DNA from 2 places in the Pseudomonas sp. MH9.2 genome. Region 2 is predicted to be linked to the other one. Evidence: riboswitches for the same ligand, from Rfam matches in the RefSeq annotation. Region 2 holds a riboswitch; the other holds the start of a gene.

Region 1 (3,402 bases), 1.5 Mb from region 2:
GGGAAATAGAAGTGTACGTAAGACGCGGTCATGCGCCCGTCACGATAGACCGCCTCGGCGCCGCGCCCACCGTTGGGGCTCACGCCGCGAGCGATGGGCTGCAACTCAGTGCTGGTCAGCGAGTGGTGATAGGTGTGTCCACGCAGCAAGCCTTCCGGCAGCTCGACCGCTTGCAAAGCCAGCGCCGCCAAACGTTTCTGCATCACGGCTTCGCCAGTCAGCAGCCCCACCAGCTCCGCTCGCTGACCGTCGACATCGGTCAAGGCATCCAGCAGGTAAAGCATGCCGCCGCACTCAGCCAGCAGGGGTTTACCTGCTGCATGATGGGCGCGAACGGCGGCCAGCATCGGTAGGTTTTGACCCAGCGCGACGTGGTGCAGTTCGGGGTAACCGCCCGGCAGATAAAGGCTGTCGGCATCGGGAATGAAGGTGTCGTGGATCGGCGAGAAAAACGACAACTCGGCGCCCATGGCCCGCAGCAGGTCAAGACTGGCGCCGTAGGTAAAGGCAAACGCTTCGTCCCGAGCCACGGCAATGCGCACCCCCTCAAGCAAGGGTTCAGCCTTGACGATGTCGGGCGCGGCGAATTCGACAGCCGGCGGCAAGGACACCTCGCACGTGCTGCCTAGGGCGGTGGCGGCGGCGTCGAGGCGTGCATCCAGATCATTCAGTTCGCTGGCCTGGACCAGGCCCAAATGACGGCTCGGCAACTCGATCCCGGTTTCTCGTGACAACGCGCCGTACCAGCGTAAGCCCTCGGTCAGGCTGCCTTCGAGCAGTTGCGCGTGGCGCACGGTGCCGACGCGATTGGCCAAGACCCCGGCAAACGGCAGGTCCGGCTGATAACGCGCCAGGCCCAGGGCCAACGCGCCAAAAGTCTGGGCCATCGCAGTGCCGTCGATCACGCCCAGAACCGGTACGCCGAAATGGCGCGCCAAGTCTGCGCTGGACGGCGTACCGTCGAACAAGCCCATGACCCCTTCAATCAGAATCAAGTCGGCTTCGCCCGCCGCCTCCCACAACAGTCGGCGGCTTTCATCGGCGCCGACCATCCACAAATCCAGCTGATAGACCGGCGCGCCACTGGCGCGTTCGAGAATCATCGGGTCGAGAAAGTCAGGGCCGCATTTGAACACCCGAACCTTGCGCCCTTGATTGCGGTGCAGTCGGGCCAACGCGGCCGTCACGGTGGTCTTGCCCTGGCCGGAAGCCGGCGCAGCGATCAACACCGCCGGGCAGTGACGCGGCGCTCTCATGAAGGACTGCTCATAGCTCGATGCCTTTCTGCGCACGGATACCGGCCTGAAAGGCATGCTTGACCACGGCGATCTCGGAAACCGTGTCCGCCAGATCAATCAGCTCGGGTTTCGCGCCGCGGCCCGTCACCAGCACATGCTGCATCGGCGGACGACTTTGCAGGTCGCTGAGGACCTGCTCCAGATCCAGATAACCGTGTTTGAGGGCGATATTCAGTTCATCGAGCACGATCAGGCCGATGTCTGGGTCGCGCAGCATTTCCCGGGACACTTCCCAGGCAGCTTCGGCGGCGGCGATATCGCGCTGGCGGTCCTGGGTTTCCCAGGTGAAGCCCTCGCCCATGACGTGATAACGCACCTGCTCGGGGAAACGACGGAAGAACAGCTCTTCACCGGTGCTGTTGCGACCCTTGATGAACTGCACGACGCCACACTGCATTCCGTGGCCCATGGCGCGGGCAAGCATGCCGAACGCTGAGCTGCTTTTGCCTTTGCCGTTCCCCGTCAGGACCAGCAACAGCCCGCATTCATTCGGCGAACTGGCAATGCGCTCGTCCATGACGGCTTTTTTACGCAGCATGCGCGCCAGATGGCGTTCGTCACGTTCGGGGGATTCGTTCATCTCAGCTCTCCGTTTGAGCAGGGCACGCGAAAGCAAACGGAAGGCACAGGAATTGACTGCCAGCACGGTCAAAAAAGACCCTGCGCAGAGCATCGCCCGCCGTGATGCTGTTGGATGGTTCAGGCCGGTCTCCGGACTCATGAGCGGGCTTTGCCCCCACTGCGCGCCTTCCCACATTTTTTACGATGCAGTGACTGAATGCGCAGCTTTGACTCATTTACCGTTGCGGGGGCAGCGCCGGAATCGGTCGCTGGACGCGTCCTCACCGGCTTCCCTGTTTCACTCAGCCCATCAGCGATGGCTGAGCACCTGAAACACGTCGCGAAGGGTAGAGGGTTGGGGATAGAGCGTCAATCGAAGCGCCCTTTCCTTTCGCGTAATAAAGCTGTTTGACCCGTGCGAGTCATATCGATTGATATTAAACGACAGCCATCCCGCGCCACCTACTAAGCTTGCTGACTATCAACTCACCTGCAAAAGGTTGAACCTCAACAGCCCACCCTCCTCTACTGCTTTACGCGCACTTTTCGCTTTTCATGGAGATCGTCATGTTCACACTCAGACCTCAGTTGGCAGTACTGCTTGTACTGATGACCGGCCTTACCGCTTGCGGCGAGACTGCCAGCCTGCAAGTAGCGGAAGGCACGGGCCCGCAGCCGAAGCTGCCTGAACCGAACAAAACACTGATCCCGACCGTGAACATCGCCCCTGCCGTGGGCTGGGCAAAGGGTGCAAAACCTGTCGCTGCACCAGGCACTCAGGTGTCAGCGTTTGCCGAAGACCTGGATCACCCGCGCTGGCTGTACGTGCTGCCTAACGGCGATGTACTGGTCGCTGAAACCAACTCGCCGGCCAAGCCCGATGACAGCAAAGGCATTCGGGGCTGGATCATGAAAAAGGTCATGGGGCGTGCGGGGGCGGGCGTAGCGTCCGCCAACCGGATCACACTGCTGCGCGACAAAGACCATGACGGTGTTGCTGAAACCCGTACCGTGTTCCTGCAAAACCTTAATTCACCCTTTGGCATGGCCCTGGTCGGCAACGACTTCTATGTCGCCGACACCGATCAACTGCTGCGTTTCCATTATGAAAACGGGCAAACCTCGATTACCGGCAAGCCAAGCAAGGTGACAGACCTGCCTGCAGGGACACTCAATCACCACTGGACCAAGAACGTCATTGCCAGCAAAGACGGTAAAAAACTGTACGTGACCGTGGGTTCCAACAGCAATGTCGGTGAGAACGGCCTGGACAAGGAAGAAGGTCGAGCCGCGATCTGGGAAGTCGATGCCGCGACGGGCGCGCATCGGATCTTTGCCTCTGGCCTGCGCAACCCCAATGGCATGGACTGGGAACCGCAGACAGGCACGCTGTGGACCGCCGTCAATGAGCGCGACGAAATCGGCAGCGATCTGGTACCCGATTACATTACGTCAGTGAAGGATGGCGCATTTTATGGTTGGCCTTTCAGCTACTACGGCCAGCATGTGGATGTGCGCGTCTCACCCCAAAACCCGGCTTTGG
Region 2 (3,402 bases):
AAATGCATAAGTCAGCCGGCAACCGCTGCGTGCAGTTGGGCTTCGAGAACGCCGGCGTCGAGTTCCTGACCAATCAACACCAGATGGGTCGCACGTTCTTCCTCGGTACGCCAGGCACGGTCGAAATGCTTGTCGAAGCGCGTCCCGACGCCTTGAATCAGCAAGCGCATCGGTTTGCCCGGAATCGCCGCGAAACCCTTGACCCGCAAAATACCGTGCTGCACCACCAGTTGCGTCAAGGCGTCCAGCAACAGGCTTTCGTCGGCCTGCGGCAATTTGATCGAGATCGAATCGAACGCATCATGATCATGGTCGTCATGGTCATCGCCTTCGTGATGATCATGGTGGGTGCGGCGGCTATCGATATGCACCTCCGACTCGGCGCCCAGCCCCAGCAACACGCTGATGGGCAAACGACCGCTGCTGGCTTCGATCACTTTGACCGCGGGTGGCAGTTCTTCGGAGACTTCAGCGCGGACGGTCGCCAAGCCTGCCGCATCAAGCATGTCGGATTTGTTGAGGATGACCAGGTCCGCGCTCGCCAGTTGATCGGCGAACAACTCGTGCAGTGGCGACTCATGGTCAAGGTTCGGGTCGAGTTTGCGCTGTGCGTCGACTTGATCCGGGAATGCAGCGAAAGTGCCTGCCAACACCGCAGGGCTGTCGACCACGGTAATCACCGCATCGACCGTGCAGGCGTTACGAATTTCTGGCCACTGAAACGCTTGAACCAAAGGTTTTGGCAATGCCAGGCCAGAGGTTTCAATCAGGATGTGATCCAGGTCGCCGCGACGGGCAACCAATTCGCGCATGACCGGGAAGAACTCTTCCTGAACCGTGCAGCACAGGCAACCGTTGGCCAACTCATACACACGACCGCTGGCTTCTTCTTCGGTGCAGCCAATGGTGCATTGCTTGAGGATGTCGCCATCAATGCCCAGTTCGCCGAATTCGTTGACGATCACCGCGATGCGCCGACCTTCCGCGTTGTCGAGGATGTGCCGCAGCAACGTGGTTTTGCCCGACCCGAGGAAACCGGTAACGATAGTGACGGGAAGTTTGGCCAGTGATTTCATCGGATGCCCTTTGGCAAAGCGGCGGGCAAACAGGACGATAACCACGTAGCACATGCACGCAGATCAATTCGCCACCGGATCACCCCGCCCGGTTGTAGTGAGAATCTTGTTCCGAGGCAGGTCTCCTGGCTGACGGTGGCGTGTTGGCAGCCTATAAAAAGCGTCCAGCACGCGTTCATTGCGCCTTCCCGCACGCGTGCAGTGGCAGTGCAATGAACATGACCGTTTACAGTTGCGGGGGCAGCCGCGGCTTGAACCGCGTTCCCTTTTAGCTCCGTGCAATACCGGAGCACCTCGAACGAGCAAGGCTACGCAGTGGCTGCGGACAGGTCAATCACCGGCTAAGCCGCAGATGCTCTGGATTGACTCCTGTGCGTGCTCATGTTTTCCTACGGCCTTGTTTCGGGTGCCCTTCACAGGGTGAAACGGGAAACCGGTGCGCTTCATGCCAACAGGCATAAGCAAGTCCGGCGCTGCCCCCGCAACGGTAAGCGAGTGAAGAATCAGATCCACTGTGCCAGCAGTCCGGCATGGGAAGGTGATTCTTGATGGTCAGTCTGCACAGACCCCTCGCAAGCCCGGAGACCGGCCCGACAAATCATCTGACAAACCCGCGGTGGGCGGGCGCTGTTGAACCTCTACTGACGCCTGTCAGTGGTGTTTTCATGCGCTTGCCTACTTGCCGACACTTGAGGGAAGCGCCATGTCGATCAGCACTATCAGCCACTCAGCTACCACCACATCCACTCAGACCCGACGCCTGACGGCTGCCGTCAGCGCCCTTCTGCTGGGTGCCTTTCTGGTCTACTTCGCCGGCTTCTCGCATATCAATGCCGTCCACAACGCGGCGCACGACACCCGCCACAGCTCTGCCTTCCCTTGCCATTGAGACCTGCCGCCATGTTCAAGCGTATCGCTCAAACGGCCGGGTTCACGGGTCTGTTCGCCGCACTGTTGTTGACGCTGCTGCAAAGCGTCTGGGTTGCGCCGCTGATTCTGCAAGCGGAGTCCTATGAGAAGGCACCGACAGAGCAGGCCCATGAACACGCTGAGGGCGTTGGCGCAGGGCATGTTCACGACGCCGAGGCATGGGAACCTCAAGACGGCTGGCAACGTGTCTTGTCCACCACCGGAGGCAACCTGGTGGTCGCAGTCGGTTTTGCATTGATGCTGGCGGGGCTTTACACCCTACGTGCGCCGGGCCGTACGTCTCAGGGGATACTGTGGGGGCTGGCCGGGTTTGCCGTGTTCGTTCTCGCGCCGACCCTGGGCCTGCCACCTGAGCTGCCGGGGACTGCGGCGGCTGATCTGGTTCAGCGACAAATCTGGTGGGTGAGCACAGCGGCATCTACTGCCGTCGCCTTGGCACTGATCGTGTTCAGCAAACATTGGTTGCTGAAGGTGCTGGGTGTAGCGATCCTGCTGGTGCCACACGTGATGGGTGCACCGCAACCAGACGTGCATGAGAGCCTGGCCCCTGAAGCTCTGGAAGCTCAGTTCAAGATCGCCTCGCTGCTGACCAATGCGCTGTTCTGGATCGCCTTGGGTCTGATCAGTGCTTGGCTGTTCCGCCGCAATAATCATGAAGTGAACGCCCAACACGTCAATCACGGCGCATGACCCGGCAGCACTCGGTGCCGACCCTGGCGGTCGGCCTCGGCTGCCAGCGCGGTTGCCCTGCAAGCCGACTGCTGGAACTGATTGAACAGGCTTTGCAGGGTCATGGGCTGAAAATTGAAGCCATCACTGCCCTCGCCTCCATTGACCTGAAACGTTCTGAGCCGGGTTTGCTGGCGTTGGCAGAGCGTCTGGGTCTGCCACTGGTGTTTTTCAGTGCAGCAGAGTTGAGCTGTTTCGACGCGCGACTCAGTCATCGTTCTGCCATCGCGTTCGCCCACACCGGTTGCTACGGCGTGGCCGAAAGCAGTGCATTGGCGCTGTTACAGCGCCTTGGTGGACGTCATGGCGAATTACTGATCACCCGGCAGAAAAACCAGCAAGCGACATTTGCCTTGGCCGGTGACGTACTCAATCGTCGATAATCTGTCCGTTTTCACTCCCACTCAAAAGCCTAAGGCTGGATTCTGGAGCACCCATGACCGTTTTTTTTATCGGCGCAGGCCCCGGCGACCCGGAACTGATCACGGTCAAAGGCCAGCGCCTGATCCGCAGTTGCCCGGTGATTATCTACGCCGGCTCACTGGTACCGACCGCTGTCCTTGAAGGGCATCAGGCGGTACAGGTGATCAATAGCGCCGAGTTACACCTGGAGCAGATCATCGCCGCGATGAAATCCGCTCATGAACAAGGCTTCGATGTCGCTCGG

Evidence for each region. A riboswitch is a leader RNA that binds a small molecule or an ion and turns the genes downstream of it on or off. The one in region 2 is predicted to bind cobalamin.
Region 1: linked by a shared signal. The riboswitch ahead of cobO (cob(I)yrinic acid a,c-diamide adenosyltransferase) and the one ahead of RHM55_RS01370 (CbtB domain-containing protein) in region 2 are both predicted to bind cobalamin.

Annotation. Positions count from the first base shown of each region.
Region 1 is NZ_CP133784.1:1,816,930-1,820,331, forward strand. Features, by position in the region: gene RHM55_RS08500 (cobyrinate a,c-diamide synthase) at 1-1,256, opposite strand, end outside; gene cobO (cob(I)yrinic acid a,c-diamide adenosyltransferase) at 1,267-1,878, opposite strand; cobalamin riboswitch at 1,983-2,206, opposite strand; gene RHM55_RS08510 (sorbosone dehydrogenase family protein) at 2,427-3,402, shown strand, end outside.
Region 2 is NZ_CP133784.1:286,987-290,388, reverse strand. Features, by position in the region: gene cobN (cobaltochelatase subunit CobN) at 1-8, opposite strand, end outside; gene cobW (cobalamin biosynthesis protein CobW) at 12-1,076, opposite strand; cobalamin riboswitch at 1,174-1,388, opposite strand; cobalamin riboswitch at 1,464-1,685, shown strand; gene RHM55_RS01370 (CbtB domain-containing protein) at 1,780-1,965, shown strand; gene RHM55_RS01365 (CbtA family protein) at 1,977-2,696, shown strand; gene RHM55_RS01360 (cobalamin biosynthesis protein) at 2,693-3,118, shown strand; gene cobM (precorrin-4 C(11)-methyltransferase) at 3,172-3,402, shown strand, end outside.